3 regions of the Shewanella sp. MF08487 genome follow, and region 1 is predicted to be linked to each of the others. Evidence: predicted binding sites of a transcription regulator. Region 1 holds the regulator's gene; each other region holds the start of a gene.

Region 1 (10,428 bases):
ACAGAGATAGCTTTAAAGAACGGGGAACTGTAGAGAAAAAGCAGGAGGATCAATGCAAAATTGGTGGCGAATTCGATGCTAACGTGCTCGCATTAAGCTGGCAAAGCACCTTCTGTGAACTCTATGGCCGCCGTAAAGCCGAATGCCGCGCCCTCAGCCAAACACCAGAATCGAGCCAATGGCAACACTTCAGCCTGCACGGACTGTGGCCGAATAAACAACAATGCGGCACGCGATATGGCTATTGCAGCACAGTCAAACTGCAACCGAATGATTTCTGTACTTATCCGGAGTTTGAACTGAATCCATCGGTGCGCAAAAATTTAGAAGAAGTCATGCCAAGCGCCCAATATGGCACCTGTTTAGAACGCCACGAATGGTGGAAACACGGCACTTGCCGTAGCCAAGACCCTAACGAGTACTTTTTATTGGCAACCCAGCTGACCCAAGCGGTCAATGCCTCGGCATGGGTACAAAAATTTATTCATGACAACATAGGTAAGAGTGTCAGTAAAAGTGAGTTAAACCAAAGTTTTGATAACAGCTTCGGTCAAGGTGCTCACACTAAAATGAGCCTAGAATGTGGCAAGGGATTACTGAGTGAAATCCGCATTAATTTGCCCGAGGTCATTAAAGCCTCAGACTCCTTGCCTAGCCTACTCGCCAAAGCCAACAAGGCAGGCAGAGGCTCATGCCCTGAAACAATCATGATTGATAACGCTAATTAAACAAATAGTTAGACAAATAAAAACGGCGATTTAGCGTCGCCGTTTTTCATCTTAATGATAGTCCTAAATATGGCCGTCACATTTGATTAAGCTTGATCACCGCAAAGGTAGCGCCTTGGGTGTCAGCAATAACAGAAATCGTCCCACATCAGGAATATTGCGGCAGTAAATGTGCCATCGCTAACAGATGACAAGCCCCTGTGACTATGCCAAATAACACCACAAGAATAATCAGCGGTGTACCGCCTATCACTCTAAAACCTGTACTCTCGGGGAATAACTGCCGCGATTTATAGGCCATCAGTGCTGGGACGATTACCGCCCACACAGTTGCCGCTAATGCCGCAAAGCCAATCGCCACTAAAAAACCATCAGGGAAGAGTAAACCTAAAATCGTTGGGGGTACAAATGTCACTAATGCGGTTTTCATCCGGCCCGAGCGCGAATCGTCAAAACCAAATAAATCGGCGAGATAATCAAACAGACCTAAGGTCACCCCTAAGAAAGATGAAGCTACCGCCAAGTTAGCAAACAGCGACAACATACTGTTTAACCAGCTACTCGCCATCACCTCAGACAAAGCGCCCACCAACACACCCATATTGCCACCTTGAGCAATAATGTCGATAAACTGGCTGCGGGGAATATTGCCCATAGTCGCCACTAACCAACAGACATAAATCACCAGCGCGATAAAAGTACCAACGAAAATCGCCTTGATAATGGTGGAGGAATCTTTGCCGTAATACTTCACTAAGCTGGGAACGTTACCGTGGTATCCAAAGCTGGCAAGACCAAAGGGTAGCGCCGCCCACAGATAAGGTGAAAAGCGGTTATTACCATCAGGTTCGAGCAACTTAGTCACATCAATTTCGATCAGTAAATTGCCGATAGCGAGGAAGAAGGTAATGATCATACCGCCGAGCATAATCGTGGTAATCCGATCCACGGCTTTAGTGCTGATCAACACTATGCTCGCCAATACTATGGCGAACACTAGCCCTGCCACACTTTGCGGTAACTCAATTCCCATGCCCTGCAAGCTGTGATTCACAATCGAACCACCGCCGCTGATATAAGCATAGGTCAAAATATACAACACGAACGCGATAGAAACGCCGTTCACTATCCGCCAAAACTGCCCAAGAGTTTGCTTGCTTAAGGTGTCGAAGCTAGCACCAGGTTCGAAATGTAAATTGGTTTCGAGCAACAATAAGCCCGACATCAACATGCAAAACCAAATGCCCAATAACATTAAAATCGAATAGCCAAACCACATACCTGCACCGACCACGGGCAGAGAAAACATCCCTGCACCTACTGTCGTGCCGGCAATAATCATGGCGCCGCCGAGCAAGGACTTACCTGTGGGCTTATGCTTAGCCGCATTCATATGATTTGCCATTAAACAATGTGCTCCGCGGTGACACTCGCCACTATGGTTTGTCTCACTGACGGACGTAATAAATTATTGGCTTGATCTCGAATGCGATTGATATTGGACTTATCTTCGCTATCCGCCAGATAACCCAATGCTTTTAACTTAACGCTCAATGTGCCATAAAGTTTTTTATCGTAAAACTCAGGTGCGGTAATACCATGCAAAGCCCCTAAACGCTGAGCCAGTAGATGACTCTCAGATTCAAGCTCTGAGCGTTCCATCTTAGGTCTATTCGCTAACAAGTTGAAAATAATGGCGTAGCGCTGCAGGGTCTCACTCACTGAACTGGCCAACAACAATAGTTGGCTAGTGTGCTCAGGCACGATAGCTAAGGTATCAGTCTCAACCACTAATCCTTGTTCAATCAGGAAATCCAGCACTTGCTCAACATAGGCTGGTAAGTCTTTAATTCCCATGAAGAGTTCGGCTTTCAGCAGTGGATAAAAATCGGCAACGACTGACGCGACTTGCTGACGCTGAATTTGCTCATTATGCGTTAAACAGCTAGCGATTAATGACGGTACAATAAATAAGTGAATGATATTATTACGATAGTAAGTCATAGAGACCGCCTGACTTGCTTCGATCGACACGATTTCACCTAGGGAGTCGGCGGATACAACAAACTTATTTAGCTCTAAGCCCTGCTGCACTAACAGCTTGCCATCTCCTTCGGCAACCGAAGTATAAGCAGTGTAAGGCACTTTTTTAAGTAAGGTTAAATACAAATCAAGCTGACGCTCTAGCAGACTGCGCTGTAAGGCATTTTGATCTGTGGCGAGTAACACTAAGCTTGTTAATGTCACTGAACTCGCTGCCGCGGCATCATTGATATGGGTCATAACCCGATTAGCCAGAACATTTACCGCTGGTGTTAACCAACTTGGTTTTTGCTCGGGATCATCAGCAAGCTCAGCACGCCAGTTGGGTGCGCGTTCATTCAAAAAGTTTTGCAGAGTAATCGGCTCGCCAAAATTCACATAACCTTGACCGAAATTACCGAGTTTGCGAATCGCACCAAATACCTGCCAGACTGATTCTTTTTTCTTTTTCTTACCACTTAACTCTTTATGGTAAGTCGCCACTTCCATCACATGGTCATAGCCTAAATACACAGGCACTAGCGTTACCGGACGTTCAATACCGCGTAGTACGCTATTCATTGTCATGGCGATCATGCCCGTTTTGGGTGCCAACAGACGACCCGTACGTGAGCGGCCGCCTTCAGAGAAGTATTCTACCGAATAACCTTTCGCAAATAGCTGGTCTAAATATTCACGGAATACTGCGGTATAAAGCTTATTGCCATTAAAGCTACGACGAATAAAGAAAGCACCACCGCGACGGAACATAGGCCCAGCGGGCCAAAAATTAAGGTTTATACCAGCAGCAATGTGCGGCGGAACCATACCTTGATAATACAAAATATACGATAACAGCAGGTAATCCATATGGCTGCGATGGCAAGGCACATAGACAATCTCGTGACCATCGTGGTGTAACTGACGAACTTGCTCGGCGCCTTTAATGTTGATCCCGCTATAAAGCTTATTCCACAACCAAGTTAAGAAACGCTCGGCAATACGAACTAAGCTATCAGAATAATCAGCAGCAATTTCATCGAGATACTCAATAGCCGTCTCGCGCGCTTGGGTTTCTGAAATCTTTTTGGTAGCGGCTTCTTCTTGAATCGCTTTACGTATTGATTCAGATTTTAACAGCGAATGAAATAACGCTTGGCGATTAGGCAACACAGGCCCTGTCATCACTTTACGTTGGCGACGGAAATGCACTCGCGCCACTCGCGCTAACTTATGGGCAATACCCATATCAGTACCATGCTCATCAGCCATATAACGCAGAGATACTGCATTGGAAAACTGCACAAAATTATGTCGACCTAAGAACAGAATCATTAGGCACTTGCGCAGCCAAGTCGGGTTTTCCCGCTCAAATACGGCCGCCTTCATCGTATCGTCCTCTTTCCCTGGCGTTCTCCCCCAATACAAACTGACGGGTACCAGTTGAATATCGAGCTCAGGATGTTGTTTATGCACCGCTAATAAGCGCATAAAACATTCGAGGAAAGGTTCATTGCCGGTACGCTCACCAAACAACGGCTTGCGCCCTTGAAGGCAAACGACTCGCGGTGCAACTACGCCATTAGCGACTAACGGCTCATAGGGACTAGGCAGCCCGAGTTTAGCGGTTATTTCACTCAGTGCAGCAATGTCACTAAGTGATTCTGTTTTCATCACATAAGCAAGAGGTCTGGAGGCATCCAGATTCAGATCGGCAAAGGGATCCTGAGGCACCACAATGGTATGCACCAATTGTTTTTGGATCCAACGTAATGATTTTAACCAAAGAGAGTCATGTTTAGGCATTATTCTTATGCAATTAAGTACGTTCACTAGCCCGATAGAATACCAGACTATAGGGAATATTCGCTAATTCTCTCCGATATGGTTAAAAAGTGGTTAATACTTGCGCTGCAAACAATACTGTATATACTAACAGTAACTGTATAGAAAAACAGGAAAGACCATGAGACCTTTGACGCCACGCCAAGCTGAAATTTTAGAGCTAATCAAACGAAATATTGCCGACACTGGCATGCCACCTACTCGGGCTGAAATTGCCACCCGCTTAGGTTTTAAGAGTGCCAATGCAGCTGAAGAACATCTAAAAGCGTTGGCGAAAAAAGGCTGTATCGAGATTATACCCGGCACCTCACGAGGTATTCGCCTCACTGCTGAAGTGGAGGATGTAACTGAAACAGGTTTACCTCTTATAGGCCAAGTGGCTGCAGGTGAACCGATTCTCGCCCAAGAACACGTAGAACAGTATTACCAAGTCGACCCAAACATGTTCCATCCCGCTGCCGACTTTTTACTACGAGTTAAAGGCGACAGTATGAAAAATATTGGTATTCTCGAAGGAGATTTACTGGCAGTTCATAAAGTAGAACAAGCTAGGAATGGTCAAGTGGTTGTCGCTAGAGTCGACGACGATGTCACAGTTAAACGTTTCGAAAAAAAAGGTAATGTGGTCTATCTACACGCCGAAAATGAAGACTACTCTCCAATTAAAGTGGATTTAGGCTTTCAAAGTTTAACAATTGAAGGACTCGCCGTCGGTGTGATCCGTAATGGAGATTGGCTATGAACAAACTAATTGGCAATGCCCCGCGCCATCCGGGATTGTGGCGTGATGATGAAGTTCGTGCAGCCGATTATGATTGGCATCACACACCTATCGCCTGTATGCCCACTAAAACTCAAGGTCGCCAAGAATTAATTCATCTGAGTGCGCAACTCGCTCAGTTAAGCCAACAGGGCCGTTGGTTAGTGCTCATCAACCCACCAAGTATTGGCTACAAGCAAATGCTCGCCAGCGCAGGTGTGCGTATGGATAGAGTCTTACTGGTACATGCTAAAGATGAAGTAGAAACCCTGTGGGCGATGGAAAAAGCCTTAACAAGTGGTACGTCCAGTGCAGTCATTACTTGGACTCAATCATTAGATGCGCGGGATAATCGTCGCCTACAAATCGTGGCTAAAAGTGCCCGAGCTATGGGCATAGTGCTTGAAGACGTAAACAGTCACTTACATGCCGACGTACGCATTGAGCAAGGCAATCTCTTCGGTCAGCAATCTTTTTTTAGCGCTGTACATTAAATATTCATTTAATTTTTTACCTTGAAAGCCGCCTCACCTATGAATGTGAGGCTTTTTTTTGGCAATTTTTCAGATAATTAGATAAATAAGTGATCTTGATCAATATTTAAACAGCAAGTATGGTTGGTTAAGTCGGTGATGATATATCACCTTCCGTGGTCAATGAATCGAGTATTTATCGGACTCGAAGCGCCACTAAAAATAGAGAACAGATTTATTTCAGTCGTATGTGCCAGCGTGGCTAATTACCAGCAGTAACAATACTTGATTAAAAGTAACAGCCGCCAACGCACGTTGAAGTCAAAAAAGCTTTTTTGGGAACTGAAGAGTTTGCATAGAGTTGAGACTTACTGTGTTGCTCTTCTTTGTAGTTGCTATTCGCAATTGGCAGAGGAGAAGTCTTGTGAAGCAATTGTTGTATTGTTTACTCGTGGTGTTATTCGCACCACCGTTGGCCGCCGCGGACATGCGGTTCAACATGACCCCTGGCGTGACCGAGATCAGTGGCAAGGTTTATCACTTGCACATGACCATCTTGTATATCTGCTGCGCAATAGGCCTAGTGGTCTTTGGCGTGATGATTTACGCCATGATCAACCACAGAAAATCCAAAGGCGCTGTCGCGTCCCACTTTCACGAAAGCACTAAAGTTGAAATCGCTTGGACGATTCTGCCATTTATCATTTTGATCTTAATGGCGATTCCAGCGACAAAAACTTTAATCGCAATGGAAGATCCCAGCAACGCCGATCTCACCGTAAAAGTCACGGGATCCCAATGGAAATGGCATTACAGCTACTTTGATCAAGATATTGATTTTTATAGCATACTGACAACACCCAGAGCACAAATCGAAGGCACCGAAACTAAGGGTGAAAACTATCTATTGGAAGTCGATAAACCGCTCGTTCTGCCGATAAATCGCAAAATCCGCTTTTTGATGACCTCTGAAGATGTCATCCATTCATGGTGGGTGCCCGCCTTTGCCATTAAGAAAGATGCCAACCCAGGATTTATTAATGAGGCGTGGACTCGCATAGACAAACCCGGTATTTACCGTGGTCAATGCGCCGAACTTTGTGGTAAAGACCATGGTTTTATGCCGATCGTAGTGCAAGCCTTACCCGAAGCCGAGTTTGAAGCTTGGGTGACGGAGCAGAAACAAGCCGCAGGTGCTGCAGCTGAAGCCGCTCAAGCCGCTTTATCACAAACCCTAAGTAAAGAAGAGTTGATGACTCAAGGTGAACAAGTTTACCTCGGGCACTGCGCAGCCTGCCACCAGCCCAATGGCGAAGGGTTGCAAGGCGTATTTCCGCCCCTTAAAGGTAGCCCGATTGCAACGGGATCACTCAGCGGTCACCTTGAAATCGTGCTCAACGGTAAAACGGGTACAGCCATGCAAGCGTTTAGTAAGCAATTGACTGCACAAGAAATCGCGGCAGTGACTACCTACGAGCGTAATGCTTGGGGTAATAATACTGGCGATGCAGTGCAAGCCAAAGACGTAAACGAGTACATGAACGGCAATTCTGCACAAACATCCGCCGCGGTACCAAGCAGTACAACTCCGACACCCGCGCCTGCAAAAGACGTCTCAGCTGCAGTCGATCCCGCAAGCCTCCCCACACTCAGCCATGACGCCCTCATGGCCGAAGGTGAAACTGTCTATGCGACCTTCTGTGCTGCCTGCCATCAAGTGACAGGTGCAGGAATACCACCCGCCTTCCCCGCGCTAGTGGGTAGCGCTATCGCCATTGGACCAGTCGCCAATCACATCGATATTGTGATGCACGGTAAAACAGGCACGGCTATGCAGGCATTTGGCAAACAGCTTAGCCCACAGCAACTTGCAGCAGTCATTACCTATGAACGCAATGCTTGGGGCAACAATACCGGCGATACAGTGCAACCTGCTGATATCGCAAGTCATGGACAGTAGGGGATAATGATGAGCACAACGACTCAAGATCAAACCGCAGCCCATGATGAGCATCATCATGGTGCGCCAAAGGGCATCATGCGCTGGCTGCTAACCACCAACCATAAAGACATAGGTACTTTGTATTTATGGTTCAGCTTCATTATGTTCTTAACCGGTGGCGCTATGGCCATGGTTATCCGCGCTGAACTCTTTCAACCTGGATTACAATTGGTCGAGCCCAACTTCTTTAACCAAATGACCACAATCCACGGGTTGATCATGGTATTCGGCGCGGTAATGCCGGCCTTTACAGGGCTAGCTAACTGGCTGATCCCTATGATGATTGGTGCGCCCGATATGGCGCTGCCACGGATGAATAACTGGAGTTTTTGGATACTACCCTTCGCCTTCACTATCCTTCTCAGTTCGCTATTTATGGAAGGTGGCGGACCTAACTTTGGTTGGACCTTCTACGCACCACTATCAACCACATATAGCCCAGATAGCACGGCGCTCTTTGTATTTTCTATTCACATCATGGGGATAAGTTCGATCATGGGTGCGATCAACGTGATTGTGACCATAGTGAATTTACGCGCACCAGGCATGACATGGATGAAGTTACCGTTGTTTGTGTGGACTTGGCTTATCACGGCATTCCTACTGATCGCGGTTATGCCCGTACTCGCGGGCGCTGTGACTATGGTGCTGACCGATAAGTTTTTCGGCACGAGTTTCTTCGATGCGGCTGGCGGCGGCGATCCTGTGATGTTCCAGCATATTTTCTGGTTCTTCGGCCACCCTGAAGTTTACATCATGATCTTGCCGTCCTTTGGCATCATCTCTGCCATAGTGCCAGCCTTCAGTCGTAAACCCTTATTTGGCTATGCATCCATGGTTTATGCTACCGCTAGTATTGCAATTCTGTCGTTTCTCGTATGGGCGCACCATATGTTCACCACAGGTATGCCAGTGTTTGCCGAGCTGTTCTTCATGTATTGCACTATGTTGATTGCAGTGCCAACTGGGGTGAAAGTGTTTAACTGGGTTGCCACTATGTGGCGCGGCTCACTCAGTTTCGAAACGCCCATGCTGTTTGCTGTCGCCTTTATCATACTCTTCACTATTGGCGGTTTTTCGGGGTTAATGCTCGCCATTACGCCAGCCGACTTCCAATACCACGACACCTATTTTGTGGTGGCGCATTTCCATTATGTGCTCGTGACTGGGGCGATTTTCTCCATCATGGCAGCGGCCTATTACTGGCTACCTAAGTGGACGGGGCACATGTACAACGAACGACTGGGACAATGGCATTTCTGGTGTTCGGTGATATCCGTCAACGTGCTGTTTTTCCCGATGCATTTCCTTGGGCTGGCAGGAATGCCAAGGCGCATCCCTGACTACTCGATTCAATTTGCCGATGTTAATCAAATCGTCTCGATTGGTGGGTTCGCCTTCGGCTTATCGCAATTGATTTTCTTAGTATTAGTAATTAAGTGCATCCGTGGCGGCGAAAAAGCTCCCGCTAAACCTTGGGAAGGTTCCGAGGGTTTAGAGTGGACATTGCCAAGCCCTGCGCCTTACCACTCCTTCACGACACCACCTGAGGTGAAATGAAATGGCAACCCAACACCAGCAAGATAAACCCAAGTCAAATCGTAAACTTATCAGCATGTTAGTTATCGGCTGTATTGGCATGTTTGGCTTTGGATTCGCGCTGGTGCCGCTCTACGATGTGTTGTGCGAGCAACTCGGTATCAATGGAAAACCCTCCAATACCGCGAGTAGTTATCAAGCAATCACAGTAGATACAAGCCGAATAGTGACTGTGGAATTTATTTCTCAGGTACAAACAGGCATGCCATGGACATTTGCGCCACAAACCAAGCGGCTCGAAGTTCACCCTGGCGAGCTAATCCATACTGCATTTTTGGCGCGCAATATGTCCGCTAAAGCAACTATTGGCCAAGCGATACCTTCAGTTTCGCCCGGCCAAGGTGCCGCTTATTTTAATAAAACAGAATGCTTTTGCTTTAATCAACAACCCTTAGCGGCGGACACTAGCGCTGAGCTGCCGCTCATTTTCTATGTAGATCCTCAGTTACCTGAGTCTATCCATACTCTGACCCTCTCTTACACTCTCTACGACATTACCGACAAGCAGTTAGCGTCTGCCATAGAGCAAGGAGCTGCAAAATGACAACGAAACATCAGTCTTACTACGTTCCATCCCAAAGTGTCTGGCCTATTGTAGGTGCCATTGGCTTGTTCTTAATCGCCTCTGGTGCAGGCCTTTTCGTGCAGCAGTTGAAATCAGGTGCATCCGGTGGCGGTTATGTGCTGCTGGTTGGGATAGCTGTGATCTTATTCATGCTGGTAGGTTGGTTTAGAACCGTGATCCAAGAGTCGATGGCAGGGCTCTATTCTAGCCAAATGGATCGATCGTTTCGCCAAGGTATGAGCTGGTTTATTTTTTCGGAAGTCATGTTTTTCGGGGCTTTTTTCGGGGCACTATTTTATGCCCGCATGTTCGCAGTGCCTTGGCTCGGTGGCGCATCGAATAATGCCATGACCCACGAAGTACTCTGGCCTCAGTTTGAAGCTATTTGGCCGCTCATTACTACGCCAGATGGCACTAAAACCCAAGCTATGCCA
Region 2 (10,428 bases), on a different contig from region 1:
CGAAACTGCCCAATTAGTCATTGACCAGGGCTATACACAAGAAGCGGCTGCCAAAGCCATGAACGTGGGTAAATCAACGGTCAGTAAGTGGGTAACGCAACTTCAGGTTGAACGCAAAGGGCTTGCTCCTAAAGCCTCACCCATGACGCCTGAGCAGATTGAGATTAGGGCACTTAAACGAGAAATTGAGCGTATTAACCTCGAGAAAGAAATCCTAAAAAAGGCTACAGCTCTCTTGATGTCGGACTCGCTGAACAATTCTCGATAATCGAGAAGCTCAATGAGAGCAGTAAATATCCTATTTCAGTGTTATGCCATGCATTTAGTGTGAACCGCAGTAGTTACCGTTATTGGGTGAGTCATGAGCATATTGTGACGTCAGAGCAGCGACGTTTAGAATGTGAAATCAAAGCGATACATGCACAAAGCAACCAGTCAGCGGGTGCGAGAAACATTGCCACTATTGCTTCTGAACGGGGTTTTGCACTAAGTCGTTATCGGGCAACTAGGCTAATGAAAAAGCTAGGATTAGTCAGTTGCCAACAACCGAAACATCACTACAAGAATACTGGGAAGGAGCATGTCACTATCCCCAATATACTCGAACGACAATTTGCAGTGGTTGAACCAAACACCGTCTGGTGTGGCGATGTCACTTACATTTGGGCGGGTAATCGCTGGTGCTATTTAGCGGTTGTACTGGACTTATTTTCCAGAAAAGCGGTGGGTTGGGCAATGTCATTTTCACCAGATACTGAGTTAACGGTGAAAGCACTGGAAATGGCATTTGAATCACGGAGTAAGCCTAAAAACCTGATATTTCACTCAGACCAAGGCAGTCATTACACTAGCCTTAAATACCGTCAACGGCTGTGGAAATATCAAATAACTCAGAGCATGAGTCGCCGAGGTAACTGCTGGGATAATGCGCCAATGGAGCGATTTTTCAGGAGTTTAAAAACGGAATGGGTGCCAACGCAAGGCTATAAGAGTTTTATTGAAGCTAAACAAGATGTGACTAATTATATTATTGGCTATTACAGCCAAGTCAGGCCACATCATTATAATGCAGGATTAAGCCCAAATGAATCAGAGCGAAGGTTTTGGGAAGATTCTAAAGCCGTGGCCAAATTTAGTTGACCACTTCACCACGACCTATTTTTAGACCCTTTACTCTAACTCATTTATGTCCAAAAGTGAGTTTAAAAAAGATCAAACTTTATTATCAGAAAATGACATACGTCCTCAGATAAATTATCAAACAATTGCGTTATTACCGTTCATGACAACAATAATTTTTTCTCAAACTTTATTTTGGTCGTACATCAGCTGGAAAATGTAAATGAAACTGAAGCTGGAATTATTAGGCAAATAATAGGGGATGAAAATAAGCCTTTATCGAAGAAACAAGAATACATTTATAAAAAGGAAATAGAACCAACCCTTGCTGAAAAATGTGGAATAAAAGGTTGTGAGCAGTTTGTACCAGCTGGCACTGATTATTGTGGCTCTTGTGAGATCGAATACGGCGGATAGCTTTAAATATACAAATAAGGATAGGCCGCCCGCAGCCGTGTCCTTACCCCAGGGCGAGCGCATGAGTGTTCAATAATTGACCTTAACAATAAAGGTACACTCAATTGCACTCATCAATGTCTGTTTTCAGCTTAACATTCATATAAACCATGAGTGTTTATCGAACATTTTTTGTGTGATAAACGTTCATGCGGTAGCCCTGGTCCTTACCCTGAGTGTTGAACAAGCCCGATTGATACCTTTGTATAGTAAATAGCGGCGCGAGAGTTCACGGATATGTGGGGTCAGTGTAAACTTTAATTGATACCCATATATTTACTAATTCCACTATCCATTTTTAGACCCTTTGCACTAACGCAATGTCCATATAAAAGTTACGGTCAAGCCTCTGTCTTCGTCCAAATAGGGAAGCGTAAACCTTCTGATTTTTTGTCCGGTATGATAAACCCCAAGCTGTACCGCGCGCGCGTAATAGCAACATACAGCTTATTCTGTGCCATCTCGTCTTTAACAGGAAAAGGAGTCGCACCATCTAAGATAAAATGCATCTGCTTGTCAACGGGTAGAATCAGCACGCGATCAAACCCCAATCCTTTGCTACTGCCAAAGTTGTAGCAGCGAGCTTGATCAGGAAGCATTTTTGTCCCGGACGTTACGTTCCAGCGAAGGACCATAGGGTCATACGCGTCTATGTAATCTGAAATATCCGAATGTTTTACGATGAAAATTCCAAGATGATGGGTGAACTCTAGTGGGACAGTATCAACGGCTGACACAGTCGTTTCATATGCGCCCATATGTACATCATCGGCGGCCATACATATTGCTTTAACGCTTCGCCAATTGAGCATGAGGGCTTCCTCTTTAAAACCCATGGATTTGAACGCTGCAATCTTTTCAGCAGCCGTTTGAGGCGTTTTTTGGCCAAACGTTGTATCGTACACCGTTTGTCTGAAGTCCCCCACGCAGGTCATCGGTGACTTCATTGCCTTATTTAGAATCTTGAGTATTTCGTAATCCCATCCAACGAGGTCTTGTACTTCATCGAAGTAAACTCGGCTATAAATATCGCTGAGACGAACCGCTGCAGAATTCTTCGTGGCCTTCGCGATCCGAGTCGCCAGCTTTGCCAAGAAGCCAGTATGGGCCTTCGACTTGCATGGAGTCAGGTAATGTTTCGGGTTATAGCTCTTGTCTTCCAATTGCTCTTTACGCCCAGGCAACATGTAAGTTGTACCCGACTGCAGATGAGGATTTCGTTCGTTGAAGAATATTCCCTCGATCCGTTGTGTGAACAATACTTGCTGAAATGGTCTAACCATATCTTCTAGATAAAATGAAAACAGACCTTTCACAACGAATTGCGAACTGTGCTTGCCATAAGTCTCTAAGAAGCGCCGCCGAAGTTCCTGCTGATTACTGGTGGTGTATGTCACTACAAGTACTTTGCCGCCACGTTCGATCTCCATAATCGACTCTGTGATTATTTTTTGGGTCTTGCCTGACCCTGCTCCAGCAATGCACAGTATGTTAATCAAAGTTTAGTACCTCACCAAGAAAGGCGGGATATTTGAATGATTCGGTGGTCTCAAACAACTTGATGGCAGAGTCTACCTTTTTCTTGCCCTTACCATCTCCGTCAGCACTCTTGAACCAGTCAACAATAAAGGCGAGCTTGTCTTCAAATGTCGGCTCCACAGCTAGTAGATTGTACGTTTGAGTCGAGAGAACGATTTTCGCAAACGATAGCAGCTCTTTTTCCGAAGTCGCATTTGCTGAAATCATGGCCGGTTCCAGTGAAAAATCATTATTGTCCGTAGAAGATATTAGCTTGATGTTCGGGTGCGCCGCGTAAATCTTTCGTGCTTCAGCGACGTTGTTAGCGTAATCGCCATCATTGTCCCGCAAAACATTCACTGAAGTACCGATATCTTTGCCTATCTCTATGAATGTTTTAAAGCCTACACCGCGAACAACTATGATATCTATTCCATCACACTCAGGTAAGCGACCTTCGTTGTTAGCCATATAAATTTTCTTGAGAACCAATTCATCAGATGGCCCTTCTACCAACACCACTTTTTTTGACAGTGCTACTCGCAGAGTATCGTAGCCAGGTAGCCGTTTCAGCGTCTTCACCACTCCTTTATCTAGGAGGTGCAGGCGCTTATACGAATCATGGAGCAAGCAGATCTTATCAATGCTCAACTTATTCAGCACATACGAACTGTGGGTCGTTATGAACAATTGCTTACCGTTTCGCTGATCTTCGATATCTTGTATAAGTCTGCTCAGTTCAACGTGGGATAAGTGATTTTCTGGCTCCTCCATCATCACTAGGTCAATATCTTTCGATTTGTTGTGGAGGGCCAATTTGATCTGAACTTTGCTCTGTTCACCTTTTCCAATCATGTGAAATGGAACCGCATCCACCTCAAGCTGCAAACCATTCTGGAGGGCGCCCGCTGGTATCGTATTGGCTGCAATGGTCAGTTTCTTGTTCGTAATCTTGTTATCTGAATCCAACTCTTTGTTGACTGTCTTAACCTCGTCAGTATCGTTGAACGTTTGAAGAGTCTCGCGATAATTAAGGCTTAGGCGAAAGCCTTCATCTTTCTTTAGTGCAGTACTCAGAACATTTGAAATGTACTGATTTTTCCCAAAGGTGGGATGGATACGAGTAGGGTCGATGTAGAGCGCACGGAATTTCTTGGTCATTGGCTTAATGACGTTCCAAGCAAAATCCATCCATTCGACTTTGTAAAACTCCACTGGGATACTGGTTATCGGAGCCCCTGCGTCTAGATAGTCTTGGTAAGCATCAGTGAAATCTGGGTCAAAGCTGGCTTTGACCTGAACCCCTTGCGCATCATTGAGCAGGCTGTTGTTAGTGCCTCGATAATCAGGCACGTCTTTCATATACGCCTCGATCACCAGAACTGGTAAATCTGCAGGAGATTTCGAGGATGCAAGGAAAGCTGCTACAGCATCGTTGTTAAATAGATCTGGGGAAAACTCATTGTTAAATGGTCTGCCTCGATACTGGAAGTTGAGCACGATTTCTAATGCTTCAAGAATAGTGCTTTTACCAGCGTTGTTATCACCAACGAAGGTATTAACATCCTCATTGAAGTCAAAAGTTTGATTTTGGAATTTTTTGAAATTGTGCAAACAAAGCGATTTTACTAGCATTTTCAAGTCCCTTTGAGGTGGCAGCAAAGCCAATTGTGACAAAACGCTACCGTGCGACACATATAGTGTCAGTATAGAAGGAAAGTATCATATATATCAGACAGTTGAAATAGGTACTAAAAGCTGATTGCGTCATTTTATTATGGCGGTCTTACTCATTATTTTGCTAGTCTAATTATCTTAAAAGCAGATCTTCTTTATATATTTAGCCCTAGAATTCGTGAGCTTGATTCTGCCCCAAAGTTTGCTAGCACTTGTTTAGTGAATCGAAAACTGACGAACGAGTTGCCCTAAAAAAATCTCATCTATTTGCCTAATGTTTGGCTCTACCGTAAAGCGACTAACAATGCATGGGTATAAAGTCGTATTTAAATTTAGATGCTTTTGAGTGTTTTTAAACTCATTAGTTTGCGCGTTTTTCCAGCCTAAAATTAATAAAATATTTAAAATCATGTGGATATGCTTTCCCCAAGTTAGTTAATAGGCTTGAAAAACGCGCATGCGCGTTTTTCAAGATGGTGTATTTGATGAAAAGCTGATAAGTTCTTTGCATACAGATAGTTAACTGTGCGCGTTTTTACTGGTCTAATGGGATAAACAGCACAAGGCATAAATACTAAGACGTTATGTTTTCAAGGAGTCACCGTGCCAACCACATGGATAGAAATCGCTGATACAGCGATAAAAATAGGTCTCGGCGCGGCAATAAGCGGTGTTTCTGCTTTCTTGATAAACCGCCAGACTCACAACAAAAGTCTCGAAAAAGAAAATTATTCGCGCAATAAAGAAACGCTCGAGAGCGTGACCCTGAGCATCGAAGAACTAACACATGCCTTATTAAAATATTGGTCATACATTTTGGAATGGGCCAAAAACAATGAGAAAGGCGTGCAAGCCTCAAAAGAAAAGACAAATTCCATAATCGAGTTAAGAGGCGATGTCTTCAATCTCTTCAAAGGGCTAACAAATAGCGAAGGAAGACTTTTACTAATCGGCTGTGTAGAGCAGCAAAAGAAGCTTCGAGAATATGGCACGCTAATTAGTGAATTTTATCGCTATGCATCTAGAAACAACGAGGAAATGCAAAGCTCAGAGTTAGAAGCTTGGCGTACCAAAATCTTGGAGGCCAGAGAGCAGTTGTACTCATCGCTCAACAAATCTTACCGAGCAGTGAAAACATAACAACTGGTTCAAACCGTTCGCTTCGCTCTCTGGGACGGGCTAAAGCCCGCCCCTGAACCAAACGTTAGGTGCCAAGTGGTTTTATCAAAATTATCTATACAATCTAAGGATGAGAGTAATGCAATATTCGTATAATCAAGTGAGTAAAATAAAAGAAGATTTGGAGCTACTTATTGATAACCTCAAAAATAACCCTAAGTATTCACAAATTTTGAGTCAGGATGATATTGCACAGTTTGAAGCTCACGTACCTCAGTATGATGTAGCTTTAAATACAATAGGTATTGGAGGAATATGTAGGGACTCTGAAATTAATGGTGGTTTTAAAGTTACTGAAGAATTTATTATGAAAATAAACAGTAACATCAAATAATTCAAGCACTTAACAAGAACTTCAAACGGAAAAAGTACAGTTGGCTGTTTCACTCCGTTCACATTATAGCCAACTATATTTTTCCGCTAAAGTAGGCGTTAATCCACAGAAATTTTAATCCGAAACCCACGAATTAGATTTAGGAATCTAGCTCGTTTTTGTCCAGAAGTAAGCCACAAGGAGTATGAAAGTTATTCCTCTCCAACACGAACATCCTTCGAAATATCTTATTTTTTCTCGGTCTGACTGCCCGCCACACGGTTGGCAGCTAGAGCTTGGGATAATATCTCCCGTTCACGCTCTGATTGAGATAGATCTAATTTCACCTGATTCAGTTGTTTTTCGACGCTAATAAGCTCAGCTTGGAGGCTTCCGAGTTGGTTTGCTTGCTGACGATAACTATTGAGATCTGTATTAAGTCTTTGCGTATCACGCTCAAATGCCAACTTTTCTGCATTAACCTCGGCTAGTTTTGCTCGAGAGTCTGCTAATTCATTGCGCACCGATACTAAGGTTGCCGTTAAATTTTCCGCAGTCTTACCTAGCTTGGCTTCTGTAGCCTTTAATTCTGTTCGGTCCTGCGTCAATCGCTCAAGGTTCGCTGTGGTGTATGAGATCTGGTCTTGCTGCTTTGATAGTGTGGCCTGCAGAGTTGCAATGGTGGCCTTCGCTTGCTCTAACTCTCGCTGTTCTAGTTCACGCTTCGCAACATCGATGCTGAGTAATTTAATTTGCTCTCGAGATGCCCTTAATTCGGTCTCTGCTTGTGCAACGCGCCCATTCGCTGCGTCTACTAATGCTTCTGCTTTTAATACTTCGGCTTTTGCGTGATTTCTTGCGTCATCAATGGCCTTTTCGCTGGTGGCCTTTAACTCTCGCAGTTGTTGCTCTATCAGGCTTACAGCAGATTGGGCCTTTTCGACCTTGGCTGCGGTGCTGGTTTCAATCTCCGCAACTTGAGCCGCCGTAGTATTCAAGACGCTTTCTAACTTATCTTCACTGTCACTTAACAGCGATAGCGTTTCATCAAGGTTTCGCGTCAACTGGGCAACTTGCTCGGTCAGCGATTCGTTACGACGGTCAATCATGAGCAACAGTTCTTGAGACAGCAACTTAGCTACGGCAAGGCTTCCAACCTCTTCCGCGATAGCATTTTTTCTATGCTCAAGATTATTTTTGTACTCAATCAAGAACCCTTGGATCGACGATGTTCTGCCCTGCAGATGAACGCTCAAGTTACGTGTCGTTGGCTCGACACCGTTTTTAAGCATTTCATTCGCGAGCTTAGTCACTTCCTCAAGAGTTGCCTTCGGTTTCACTGCCAATTGTTCCATTTGCTTGCCTCAAACATCTTCAAAGTTAATGACTTACATCGATAAATCCCAGTGTAGCCAGTTATTCAACACTCTGCAATGGAAACGATGTTTTTACGGAAACATCGTTTCCCGTTTCCCGTGGTGATTTGCGTCATTCATGTCTTGTATGGTGCTGATATAGAAGGGTAAATCCTGAAATTTGCCAGAATCGGCCGCCGTAATAGAATGTTCCTACATCAACTGAATGGGACAGAAAAAATGACCGAACTAGCAACTACGCCAACTGCACCGTGCAACCATGCAGAGGTCGCTATGTACCACTACTATCTGACCAATGCCGTGTTGACGACGAGCCCCAACGAGCAAGTCATTGGTGATGTGTTGGGGATGGGGGAAGATGACTTTGTGATGGAGCTGTTTGCGCTGTCTGAAGCGTTTTGGCTAAAAGGTGAAGATCTCTATGCCGAGGGTAAAGCGTTCTCAGGGCTTGCGGTATTCGACGTTGTGGCTGAGCTGGCTGAGTTCTTCTGGGGGTATGTAGAGCATACTGGAGAAATGCCTGACCTTGATGCGTTCAAGCTGGATATTGACCGAGTGTTTGAGACTTACACGCGATAAATCACCTGTCTAATACTCTTCAAAACAGTGAGACCTACAACCCCGATGGTAGTAGGCCCAACTTCCAAGCAGTAGTTTCTAACCCTGTAATGGAGTGCTTATCTTTTTAATATTTGTTCCCTCCATGTATTCTTTACGCAAAAAATCATCTTCGGGATTTTCGATGTTTCAATAATTAGCTATACTGTATTAATGTACAGTATTTGTGATTTGTCCTATGAACGTCATAATTGGCTTAGCATCGGCAGGAATACATGGGTTTGAGAGTCCAGCCGCTGGATACCAAGAGAAGGCGCTAAGCCTCAATAATCTTATTGTCTCACACCCATCAGCAACGGTATTTGCAGAGGTTACCGACGACGCTATGACGGGTCTTGGGCTATTTACCGGAGATCTACTTGTCGTTGATAAGTCATTGACTGCGACGCGGGGAGATGTCGTTTTGGCGCTGGTGCACGGCGAAACCGTTTGTCGGCAGCTAGACGATGACCATGACCATCATCAACTTCATGCCAATACCAATGCTCATTATTCCGAAATATCAGTCACAGACGGGATAGAGATTCAGGGCGTGGCCATTTGTGCAGTGCGCTTTCATCGACGCAAGCGCGATCCTCTAGTGTTGAAAAGCCTCGATGACCTTCTGGTTGAATCGACGTTTGTGGGCCGTGCAAGAGGGGAGTCTATGACGGGGGTGGGCATCCACTCCGGTGACATCCTGATAGTGTCACGTCAACTAACTCCAAGTTCCGGCGATGTCATCATAGCCATGTATAACGAGGAATTTGTTTGTAAAGTCTTAGATCTATCCAATAGCAGGTTGTTATCGGCTAATGACGATTTTGAGCCGGTATCAATTAGGCTTGATGACCGCTTCTGGTGCGAAGGGGTTGTGCCAGCATCCATTAGATTATTGAAACAACCGAGTTTATTGGTATGAGCAGCATAATAGCGTTATGCGATGGGAATAAGTTTTACAGCTCATGCGAACAGATTTTTAACCCGCAGTATCGTGGTAAGCCTCTAATTGTGGTCTCGAACAATGACGGCATGACAGTGACGTTAAGCCCTGAAGCGGCTGCGTTGGGGCTTAAAAAATTCACGCCTTACTTTCAAGTTGCTGAGTTCTGTAGGGCGAATGGCGTGGTTGTTTGCTCGAGCAATTACGCCTTGTATTCAGAAATCAGCTCTCAGTTTATGAAAGTCGCATCGAGAGAGTGTTTTTCGTATTTTCCCTATTCGATAGACGAGATTTTTGCTGAATTTGGGAATGATGACACACCACAGAACCTCTCAATATTAGGCCGCAAGCTAAGGCATGATGTGTGGCGCGAGGTCCGATTGCCTATTGGTGTCGGGCTAGGGGATACCTTAACGCTGGCGAAAGCCGCAAATCATGCAGCGAAGCGCTTAGGCTATCGCGGTGTTTGCGTGATTAAAGCGCACAATCGCGAAGCCATCTTAGGGGCGATGTTGACTACCGATGTGTGGGGAGTGGGTAAACGAATTGGTCAGCGGCTAAGTTCGATGGGGATTCATACTGCGCTGCAGTTGGCCCAAATGAAGACTAAGACCGCGAGGAAAATGTTTGGCGTTAACATCGAAAGAACAATTTTCGAATTGAATGGGACAAAGGCGTTTAACTGGGACGATATGCCCGTTAATAAGCGACAGATATTCTCCACACGCTCAGTTGGCCAGCGAATAACGACGATAGAGGGGTTAAAAGAGGCGTTGTCATTCCATGCGTGTGAAGCGGCTCGAAAGCTAAGGGGTCAAAAATCGGTAGCACGTTGCTTGGTATTTTTTGCTCAAACATCCGCGTATGACAAGCATGGTGTTAGTGGTTTCAGTCGGACAATTCATTTACCAGCTCCCACCAGTGACAGCATGATTATCAGTCAGCAAATTACCTCTGCGGTTGAGTCATTTTATGCCGCAGTGCCGTACTATCGCGTTGGGGTAGGGCTATTAGATATAGAACCAGGCTTGCAGCTCGATATGTTCAACGACAACCTGGGAAAACCAGCGTTGATGTCAGTCATGGACAGATTAAACGAGCAAATGGGCAAAGGTGCCGTGTTCGTCGCTGCCAATGGCATTGAGAAAAAATGGCAGATGCGGCGAGCGTTCTTGAGTCCATCTTATCTAACAAATTGGAATGAAATTCCAACCATTCACTGTTAGCAACGTAGTAAAATTTGCCTCATT
Region 3 (10,428 bases), on a different contig from region 1:
CGGCGCTGCACTATATACACCATTAACCGTAAATAAATTTAGCCAAAAACAGTGCAGCAATCACTAATATGCCGACATTGAGATCGCTAAAACGACCAGTCATTAACTTAATCGCCGCATAGGAAATCATCCCGAAGGCAATGCCCGTTGCGATAGAAAAAGTCAGCGGCATTAAAATACACACCACAACGACAGGGGCGGCTTCGGTTAAATCTTCCCATTCCACATGCATAAGCCCTGACATCATCAAAATAGCCACATAAAGCAGCGTACCCGCAGTAGCGTAAGCAGGGATCATGCCAGCTAAGGGTGATATAAATAACGCGGCAATAAACAGTAATCCCACCACCACAGCAGTTAAACCAGTACGACCACCCACACTGACGCCCGCGGTACTTTCTACATAGCTTGTTGTCGTCGATGTCCCCAAGGCTGCGCCTGCAATAGTTGCCAAACTATCGGCGGTTAAAGCACGATTTAAACGTGGTAAGCGGCCCTTATCGTCAAGAAAACCACCGCGCTGCGCAACGGCAACTAAGGTACCAGAGGTATCAAATAGATCGACAAATAAGAAAGCGAATACGACCGATAACATACTGACTTCAAATACTTGAGATAAGTCCATCTTCATAAATGTTGGCATGATCGACGGCGGCATAGATACAATGCCGTTATACTGCACATCGCCAAATATCAGCCCAAGGCCAGTGATAATCAGGATGCTTAACATCACCGCCGATTTCATCCCACGTTGCACTAACGCAATAATCAGGAAAAAACCTAACACCGCCATCACTGCCGGAAAGGCAGTAATATCGCCTAAAGTCACTAATGTTGCAGGGTTTGCCACCACAATACCTGCACTCTTAAGACCAATCAGCGCGAGGAACAAACCAATACCGGCGGCAATACCAATACGCAGCGACATAGGAATACTATTGACTATCCACTCTCGAATACGTACTAAAGACAAAATGAGAAAGCAAATTCCCGACAGAAATACCGCGCCGAGGGCTGTTTCCCAGCTGTAACCCATCTCACCCACAACTGTATAAGTAAAAAAGGCGTTAAGCCCCATACCAGGTGCAAGCGCGATAGGATAATTCGCCATCAAGCCCATCACTAAACAGCCAACGGCAGCGGCTAAACAAGTGGCAACAAACACAGCCCCATGGTCCATCCCCGCATCGGCTAACATCATGGGATTAACAAAAATAATGTAAGCCATGGTCATAAATGTGGTCAAACCTGCGATAGCTTCCTGCTTGAGGCTCGTTTGATTTTGTTTAAGTTTGAACAATTTTTCTAACATGAAACTGGATGCCTTTTTATTTTAAGTAGGTAGGGTCACTACATATCACCATTTTTAACATGGCTATATTTGTTGCAAGTATAGGGAGTTTAGGCTGGTCAGGCCAGAAAATTGGCAAGGGTATAACAAAGGCAAAATATCTAGCGACTCATTATAAATGCCAGTAACAATTTTAGTGGCATGAGCACTGGATGTAAGACTGAATGGAATGATTCTGACTATTTCTAACTTGCTGCGAGAACAAACTTTTTAAAGGCCCAAAAGCTCAATCTACTTTAATAAAAAGTCATTAATTTAAAAAATAAGCAAAAAAAAAGCCTGCTCAATGAGCAGGCAAAGACATATTTCAAGCGTCCCTTTCGGGGAAGTACATTACCGCGCTAACGGGAAAAACCTGGTATATTCATGCAAAAACACAAACATACTACTTGAGTCTAAACACGCCAAAAAGGCGATACAAGGTTGATGGATGATGGAAACTCAAACTTTAAGGAGGGTTAGGCCTTAAAGCTCATGGCGAATAAACCGCCACGCAAAACATCAGTATTAAACCAAGTGTTCTGCCAATAAATATGTTTGCTGCCTGTATAAGACATAGTCAATACTCCTAAATTAGTTGTGATTAAGTACTCTAGTAAAGCTTGGCTCGGTTCCATGGAACTAGAGATTCTCATATCCGTTGAGACGACTTGTCACTCGGGTCCTTGGAGAAATTTATCCATCCTGGATAGACTAGAGGGAATAGGCTAGTGCCTAATCCACGAAAATCATTATATGGTTTTGTAGTTTTATTACAACCTTTATTTGTATTTTTTTTAATTAAGGCCTTTGCGTGTAATTAAATTACACAATTATAGTGAGGTTAATGTCGATCTGCTTCACAGAAAAACAGAAATAACCCTGTAACCATCTAATAAGTAAGATATTACAGAATTATTTCTATTTGTTACTACTACTCGTTAGCGATTGATCAGATATTGATACAAGCCCACCAGCAGACTCGCGGTAGGTTTGCCGTAGAGCGGATCACCTTCGGTCGCACTGCCTGCGATATCTAAGTGTGTGTAAGCCAAGGGAATAGGGGCATTTACCCCATGATCAAATAGTCCAGAGGCTTTCAGTAAAAATGCCGCAGGATATTGATGTCCACGGGCTGTAATCGATGATGGCGCATTATTTGACGATAATATTTCAGCAGCGCCTGATACATCGCGGATCTTAGCGAAGTCTTCAGGGCGTAATGTAGACACTTCAAAGGGTTCGCCCCATTGAGTCGCCTGCTGTTGTAAAGTGACAGCGCATTGCTGCGCACTCGCCACTGAGTTTTCCACCGCCGCGGGATAACTGCCATAACAACGTACGACATGACCTGTGAGTGTTGCGACCGAAAACATCTCAGGCTTCACCGCCGACACGGCTTTGATGCGTAAATGGCTCAGTAAATCCGCCAGCACTAAGCGCCCTTCGGCGTCCGTATTACCAATCCGCACTCGCACACCCGCATGACTGGTGATGATTTCATCGGTCACGAAGGCTTCGCTTCCTATGCTGTTACGCACTAAACCTAACTCGGCAATCACACGAATGCCCTTAGGCTTGAGCATTGACAGGGTTTTGAATAGCCCCGCCACAGCAGAAGCGCCGCCTTTATCACGGCTCATGCCCGCCATAGAACCGCCGACTTTCAGATCAGCGCCGCCGGTATCGTAGATCACGCCCTTACCCGCGAACAGGAAAGTACGAGTCACTTCACCCTCTGGCAGATATTCTAATTTCACCACCCGAGGTTGATGACGACCGACGGCAAAAGAGGAGCGCGCCACGGCACTGAGCAGCGGATAGTCACGCTCTAAAATATCTCTGTCTTCTACCACTGCGGTTTTGATCACGCTGCCCGCTAAGGATTGCAGACAATAGTCAGCAAAGGCTTTAGCCGACATGCGCTCAGGTTCAGTACCACATAAATCCCGCGCTAATACACGGCCCGCTTCTAACGCATTGAGCAAATTGCTGTTATGGGTTGACGAAGATAATAACCCTATGGCCTCAAATGAAGGCGTTAGGCCCGTCGCTTCACGCAGCTCTAAGGCTTGCCACAGTTCTTGACCGCAGGCTAATGCTGCAACTTCAGAGGCAAAACCAAAACGCAGCTCCTTCGATGGCACCACATATAATAACGGACGTTTGGCGCCCGCCTCTTTTGCGATAGCAATCGCCGCCCTAGCGGCATCGGCATACACACGCACGTCCACATACTCGTCGTTCACTTGGGTGACAGGCGCGATGATCAAGCGACCTCCAGCAAGCCCTGGCGCAAACAGTAATGTCGGGCTCTTACCTACGCGCTTATCCACGTGGGCACCGTGCTGAGCCAATAAACTGATCTCATCAAAACCTATAGCATCCAGATCTGGCGTCACCACCACAACAGCATCCCAGCCTTCACCATCAAAAATGGCATTTTCTGCTTTTACATCAACGAAGTTAACTTGAAACATAACCCATCCTTTTTCATTATTGTGCCTGCATTATTCCCGCTCTATCGCTTAATTACCAATCTAAAAGTGGTATCGAGACCCTCTGAAAAATCCCAACTGGAAACTTTGGCTGCCAGCGTAACAAAAGCCTGTGATGCTGAGATTATTTGGCTGCGCAGAATGTGGTAGAATGGCCGCAAATTTGCCCTATACCCACAAGACCTTATGAGGGACACTCAAGTGACAGCTTTAAGTCAGTTATACCCACAGCCTTTATGGCAATGGTTTGAACAAATTTGCGCGATTCCCCATCCATCTAAGCATGAGCAAGCCTTAAGCCAGCACATTCAAGCGTGGGCAAAAAGCAAGCAACTTGCCGTCGTTGAAGATGCCGTTGGCAACTTGATCATCCGCAAACCGGCTACGCCTGGAATGGAAGATCGTAAAATCGTGGTCATTCAAGCCCATATCGATATGGTGCCACAAAAAAATGCCGATAAAGTGCATGATTTTACTAAAGATCCTATCGAAGCTTATGTCGATGGCGATTGGGTTAAAGCCAAGGGTACAACCTTAGGTTCAGATAACGGTATTGGCATGGCATCGGCGCTGGCCATTTTAGGCTCTGATGATATCAAGCACGGCCCATTAGAAGTGCTGCTGACGATAGATGAAGAAGCGGGCATGACAGGCGCTTTTGGTTTACAAGCGGGCATGTTAGACGCTGACATTCTGATCAATACCGACTCAGAGCAAGAAGGTGAAATTTACATGGGCTGCGCCGGCGGTGTCGATGCTCAAATCACACTGCCAATGGTGTGGCAAGCGTCTGAGCAAAGTTACTCTGCCTTTAGCCTGCATTTATCTGGCTTAAAAGGCGGTCACTCTGGAGTGAATATTCACTTAGGTCGCGGCAACGCCAACAAGTTATTGGCGAGTTTCCTATTTGAAAATGCAGATGATTTAGCGTTAGAGCTGACACAATTTAGCGGCGGTTCATTGCGTAATGCGATTCCACGGGAAGCCAACATCAGCTTTATGTTGCCAGAAGAAAACGTCAGTGCATTAAACGAAAAAGTCGCTGAGTTTGAAGCGCTTATCCGCACCGAACTCGCCATTGCCGATCCTGATATACGTTTAGTGTTAAACACTATCCCAACGCCAAAACGTGTGATGAGCGAAAACAGCCAAAATACCCTGATCGATTTGCTGCATGTGTGCCCGAACGGCGTGATCCGCATGAGTGATGAAGTAGAAGGTGTGACTGAAACCTCACTCAACGTAGGCGTGATCAGCACTGATGATGAAGAAGTCACTATCCTGTGCCTTATCCGCTCACTGATCGATTCTGGCCGTACTCAAGTCGAAGGCATGTTAACTGCGCTGACCAACTTAGCCGGAGCCGATATCGATTTAAGCGGCGCTTACCCAGGTTGGAAACCAGATAACAGCTCGCCTGTGATGGCTATAGTACGCGAAACCTATCAAGACATTTACCAAAAAGAGCCAGTGATCATGGTGATCCATGCGGGTCTTGAGTGTGGTTTATTCAAGAAACCTTACCCTGAGATGGATATGGTCTCGATTGGCCCCACGATCCGTTATCCACACGGACCAGATGAGATGGTGAATATCACCACAGTCGGCCAGTACTGGACCTTGTTACTAGCGGTACTCGAGCGCATTCCCGTTAAGGCTTAAGCCTTAACGAAGTTTACTTACTTCGTTCGCTTTTAATATAAAGCCGCATCAGCTTAATGACGATGCGGCTTATTTTTAGCACTAGTCTGAAAACTTGGTCACGTTGCTAAGCGTTATTAAAACGCTAAATTGAGTTGCGTTTGGGCTGGGATAAGCGTGGGAATAATGTGGATAGAATCTGCCAACCCAACCGAAATCCCCAGTAGCCGAATGCCGCGCCCCTCCTGCCTTACCATCGCTTGCGCAAGTAGCTCATAAAACATCTCAATTGAGACTTGGTCACTGCGATGTTCAATAGTGGTCTGCTTAAAATCGTTAAATTTGAGCTTTACCACTTGTTTGCATATTTGTCTGTTTTTAGCGCCGCGATCCAAGCGCTGCAGCAACTCTTGAATTAATCCAGGTATAATTTGTTGGCATTGATCTAAATGATAGATATCTTTTGCCAGTGTGGTTTCTACACCGACTGATTTACGCTCTCTGTCAGCAGAAATACCCCGCTCATCTATGCCGTAAGAACGCTCAATCAATACACTGCCAAATTTGCCAAATCGCGCCACAAGCTCAGTTTTAGAATAGGCTTGTACATCACTGCAGGTATGGAGCCCTAACAAGGCTAACTTTTCAGCGGTAACTTTACCTACACCGGGAATTTTTCGTAAGGATAAGGTTTTAACGAACTCAGGCACAGTATCTGGCGTGATCACATATTGACCATTGGGTTTATTCAGATCCGATGCGATCTTAGCGAGAAACTTAATTGGCGCTATACCTGCCGATGCCGTTAACCCCGTTTCCATTAAAATATCACGGCGAATAGCTTGGGCTATTAAGGTAGCAGAACCTTTATATTGTTGGCACTCACTCACGTCTAAATAGGCTTCATCGAGAGACAGCGGCTCAATCAATGACGTATAGCGGGAAAATATTTCACGGATCTGCAACGACACTTGTTTGTAAACCTGCATACGACCAGGCACCAGAATAAGATCGGGGCACAACTTAAAAGCATAAGCCGTGGCCATCGCTGAACGTACGCCAAATTTACGCGCCTCGTAACTACAAGTGCTAATAACGCCGCGGCGATCACTACTGCCGCCCACGGCTAAAGGTTTGCCAAGATACTCAGGAAAGTCACGCATTTCCACCGCAGCAAAATAGCAGTCCATATCGATGTGAATAATTTTTCGCACGTTGAATGCCTCCAGCGCCAAAATACTGTATATAAAAACAGTTATCAAGCATTGTGACATATTTGCCACGACTTTTATGCTGGATAAAGACACCTGAGAGATATTTTGATCTATTAAGCTTGAGATAGCGGGGTAGGAATAGGTACTTGAGGAAAGTAAACTAAAGCGTTAACTGTCTAGTATTTATTCGCGAAGGGCAACAGGGAAGACACAAGGTATGTAGAAGCAGGCTTGTCGTACAAAAGAGAGTATAGATTATGTAGATTAACCCCAGCACCAAGGCTTATCGGCACTGGGGTTATAGATTACATCTTAGTTTGTAAATAATTTGGCAACCCGATGCGGTCAATCAGTCCGAGTTGTTTCTCAAGCCAGTACATATGATCAGATTCAGTATCGTCGAGCAACACTTCGAGAATTTCGCGGGTCTGGTAATCTTGTTTTTGCTCACACAGTGCAATGACTTGGCGTAAATCATCTGCGACCTTGTACTCGTAGGCGAGATCGTTACGCATCATTTCAGTTACATCTTTACCTATGTTTAATGCCTCACGGGCGGCAACATCAGGCGTACCTTCGAGAAATAAAATGCGCTGCACTAACTTAGCAGCATGGGCTTTTTCATCGTCTGACTCATGGGCAATACGTTCATAGAGCTCATTGAATCCCCAATCTTCATACATGTGGGCATGGACAAAATATTGATCCATGGCCGAGAGTTCTCCCGTTAGGAGTCGATTTAACGCATCGATAACGTCTTTATCGCCTTTCATATTCCGCTCCTATTGGTCGCTAATTTGCGATTGTAGATAATTTTGAATACCCGTTAAGGTAATAAGCTCTTGCTGCGATTCAAGCCAATCTAAATGCTCTTCTTCGTCTTCGAGAATGTCTTCCAGCAGATCGCGGCTCACATAGTCCTGCTCTGCTTCACACAAGCTAATCGCATCACGCAGTATAATGAGTTGCTCTTGTACCATGGCCGCATCGCAGCCGAGCATTTCTTCGCTATGCTCACCAATACGCAGCTTTTCAAGTTGCTGCAAATTAGGTAATCCTTCTAAAAATAATACCCGCTCGATAAGCTTATCGGCATGCTTCATGTCTTGAATGGATTTTTTATATTCAACGTGATTAAGCTTCTCAAAGCCCCAATGTTTAAACATGCGGGCATGGAGAAAATATTGATTGATGGCAGTCAACTCACAGGTAAGCACCCGATTCAGTTGTCCAACCACTTTAGGATGACCTTTCATAAGTTACTATCCTTGGTAAACGAGAAAAGATTGATCTATATCAAACGACTAGCCTAGTACAATTTAGCCTATAACTCAAATTATCTTTATATTTCACTCACTTAATGATAAAAACCGTTCTCATTCACACTTAGATTCACAGGCCATCTTACTCATATCATAAGGATAAATCTCAAACGGTTAGGCCATGTAGATAAATCTGAGGCAAAAAAATAGCCTCCACAATGGGAGGCTATTATTTAACCTGAACTAGAGATAAGTTTTACGTCTCTGCAGGTCATTTAGTTAAGACAATTAAATAATACGGTCTTTTGTTAACTTCTCACGGCGCGCTTCTTCAGCGGCCATACGACGCTTACGTTTGTCACAAGGGTCATCACAATCACACGCTTTCTCAATCCCTAGAACACCTAAACCGCCACAACTTCCTTCAACGGCCTTGCGCTTTATGAGATAACCTATCGACATGAACAAAAAGAATAATAACAAAATCACAAATGCCGCGATAAAAGAGGTCATGGTTTACTCCAAAAACTAGATAAGGAAAGGCTTGAAGGCGTCGCTGTAATAGACCTTAAATCCGTCGCCTTGCTTTTCAATTAGCATTATCGCCAAGTGTTGCTGCTTGGCAAGCTCCAATGATGCTTCGGTCCCTAAAACCATCATGGCCGTAGCAAAACCGTCAGCTGTCATACAATTTTGATGCAATATTGTCACGGATGCGAGTTTATGATTAATCGGCATGCCCGTACGCGGATCAATTATATGGGTAAAACGCTGGCCGTCTTCCTCATAATAATTACGATAATCGCCTGATGTCGCCATTGCCATGGTACCCGGCGCGATAATTTGTTGTATCGCTTCAGTACCATCGTCGGTCGGTTGCTCTATTGCAACGCGCCAAGCACTGCCATCGGACTTAGTGCCTTTGATACTCAGCTCCCCACCAATTTCAACTAAATATCCAGCAGCGTTGTATTTATCAAGAATGGAAGCCACTTTATCAACCCCAAACCCTTTGGCAATAGATGATAGGTCTACGTATAAATGGGCGTTGTGCTTAGTTAGACGGTTACCTTCAATGGAAAGTTCACTAATACCTGTTTTGGCTTTCGCCGCATCGATATCGGCCTGACTCGGGACCTTTGTTGGACGCTTATCTGGCCCAAATCCCCACAGGTTAACTAAAGGACCTAAGGTAATATCAAGTGCCTTATCCGTCACTTGATATAAACGTACTCCCTCTTGTACCACTTTGATGGTATCCGGTGAGACTTCAACACTTTGTTCCAATGGCAATTGGTTGAAACGAGATAATTCTGAATTAGGTCGGTATGTCGACATTTGGTCATTGACGAGCTCAAGGGCTAAATCAATTTCCTCTTGCAGTAACTGCGCTGTGGGCATCTGCTCATTCGGAACGACTTTAATATGATACGTGGTACCCATAGTGCTGCCAGACAACGAAATCATTTCGTTCTGTTTGGCACAAGCTGAAACAAAAAAGGCCAGCCCTAGAAGGACCAGCCAATTTACTGAATGCTTTAATACTGAGCTATTGATTTTTAAGGTCTGAAACATAATGACCTACCACTCTTATTTATGCCCTTAAACGCAAAAGTTGCAGATGAAAGGATATCCTTAACATCTGCAACTCTTTTATCTAGGACGAATGAACATTAGCCGCCGAAGTCATCCAACAGGATGTTTTCGTCTTCGACACCAAGATTTTTCAACATACCAATGACGGCAGCGTTCATCATTGGAGGTCCACACATGTAGAACTCACAATCTTCTGGTGCATCATGGTTTTTCAGATAGTTTTCATATAATACGTTATGAATAAAACCTGTGTAACCATCCCAGTTATCCTCTGGCTGAGGATCTGAAAGTGCCACATGCCATACGAAGTTATCATTCTCAGCCGCGAGGCCATCGAAGTCTTCTACGTAGAACATTTCACGCTTAGAACGTGCACCGTACCAGAAGCTCATCTTACGTTTAGAGTGAAGACGCTTCAGTTGGTCGAAGATATGTGAACGCATTGGCGCCATACCCGCACCACCGCCGATAAACACCATTTCAGCATCGGTATCTTTCGCGAAGAATTCACCGAATGGGCCTGAAATCGTGACTTTATCGCCAGCTTTCAAGCTCCAAATGTAAGATGACATCTTACCGCAAGGCAGGGTCAGGTTACGTGGTGGAGGCGTAGCAATACGCACGTTCAGCATAATAATACCGAACTCTTCTGGGTAGTTAGCCATCGAGTATGCACGGATAGTTTCTTCATCAACCTTAGACTCAAGATTGAAGAAACCAAAGTGTTCCCAGTCGCCACGGTATTTTGCAGGTACATCAAAATCTGCATATTTAACATGGTGAGCCGGAGCTTCGATTTGAATATAACCACCAGCACGGAATGGTACAGACTCGCCATCAGGAATTTGCAGCTTCAGTTCCTTAATGAAAGTGGCTTTGTTATCGTT

The links. Region 1 encodes LexA, which represses DNA repair genes until DNA is damaged. Its sites were predicted from a motif close to TACTGTATNNNNATACAGTA; they were not measured.
Region 2: the regulator LexA is predicted to act here: its motif matches at 8,400-8,419, upstream of ACRN9H_RS18150 (S24 family peptidase).
Region 3: the regulator LexA is predicted to act here: its motif matches at 6,707-6,726, upstream of dinB (DNA polymerase IV).

The regions. Positions count from the first base shown of each region.
Region 1 is NZ_JBOZPB010000021.1:18,419-28,846, forward strand. It holds gene ACRN9H_RS14255 (ribonuclease T2 family protein) at 1-728, shown strand, start outside; partial or broken gene ACRN9H_RS14260 (VOC family protein) at 805-887, opposite strand; gene mtr (tryptophan permease) at 877-2,133, opposite strand; gene plsB (glycerol-3-phosphate 1-O-acyltransferase PlsB) at 2,133-4,556, opposite strand; gene lexA (transcriptional repressor LexA) at 4,717-5,337, shown strand; gene ACRN9H_RS14280 (cell division inhibitor SulA) at 5,334-5,849, shown strand; gene coxB (cytochrome c oxidase subunit II) at 6,253-7,788, shown strand; gene ctaD (cytochrome c oxidase subunit I) at 7,798-9,390, shown strand; gene ACRN9H_RS14295 (cytochrome c oxidase assembly protein) at 9,392-9,973, shown strand; gene ACRN9H_RS14300 (cytochrome c oxidase subunit 3) at 9,970-10,428, shown strand, end outside.
Region 2 is NZ_JBOZPB010000034.1:665-11,092, reverse strand. It holds one part of gene ACRN9H_RS18185 (IS3 family transposase) at 1-215, shown strand, start outside; one part of gene ACRN9H_RS18185 (IS3 family transposase) at 215-1,140, shown strand; gene ACRN9H_RS18180 (UvrD-helicase domain-containing protein) at 1,917-3,074, opposite strand; gene ACRN9H_RS18175 (ATP-dependent nuclease) at 3,067-4,728, opposite strand; gene ACRN9H_RS18170 (hypothetical protein) at 5,374-5,910, shown strand; gene ACRN9H_RS18165 (hypothetical protein) at 6,029-6,283, shown strand; gene ACRN9H_RS18160 (hypothetical protein) at 6,511-7,617, opposite strand; gene ACRN9H_RS18155 (hypothetical protein) at 7,858-8,217, shown strand; gene ACRN9H_RS18150 (S24 family peptidase) at 8,435-9,157, shown strand; gene ACRN9H_RS18145 (Y-family DNA polymerase) at 9,154-10,404, shown strand.
Region 3 is NZ_JBOZPB010000019.1:8,871-19,298, forward strand. It holds gene ACRN9H_RS13395 (NCS2 family permease) at 23-1,312, opposite strand; gene ACRN9H_RS13400 (leucyl aminopeptidase family protein) at 2,272-3,810, opposite strand; gene ACRN9H_RS13405 (aminoacyl-histidine dipeptidase) at 4,030-5,490, shown strand; gene dinB (DNA polymerase IV) at 5,607-6,683, opposite strand; gene bfr (bacterioferritin) at 6,989-7,456, opposite strand; gene bfr (bacterioferritin) at 7,466-7,939, opposite strand; gene nqrM ((Na+)-NQR maturation NqrM) at 8,234-8,458, opposite strand; gene ACRN9H_RS13430 (FAD:protein FMN transferase) at 8,474-9,520, opposite strand; gene nqrF (NADH:ubiquinone reductase (Na(+)-transporting) subunit F) at 9,619-10,428, opposite strand, start outside.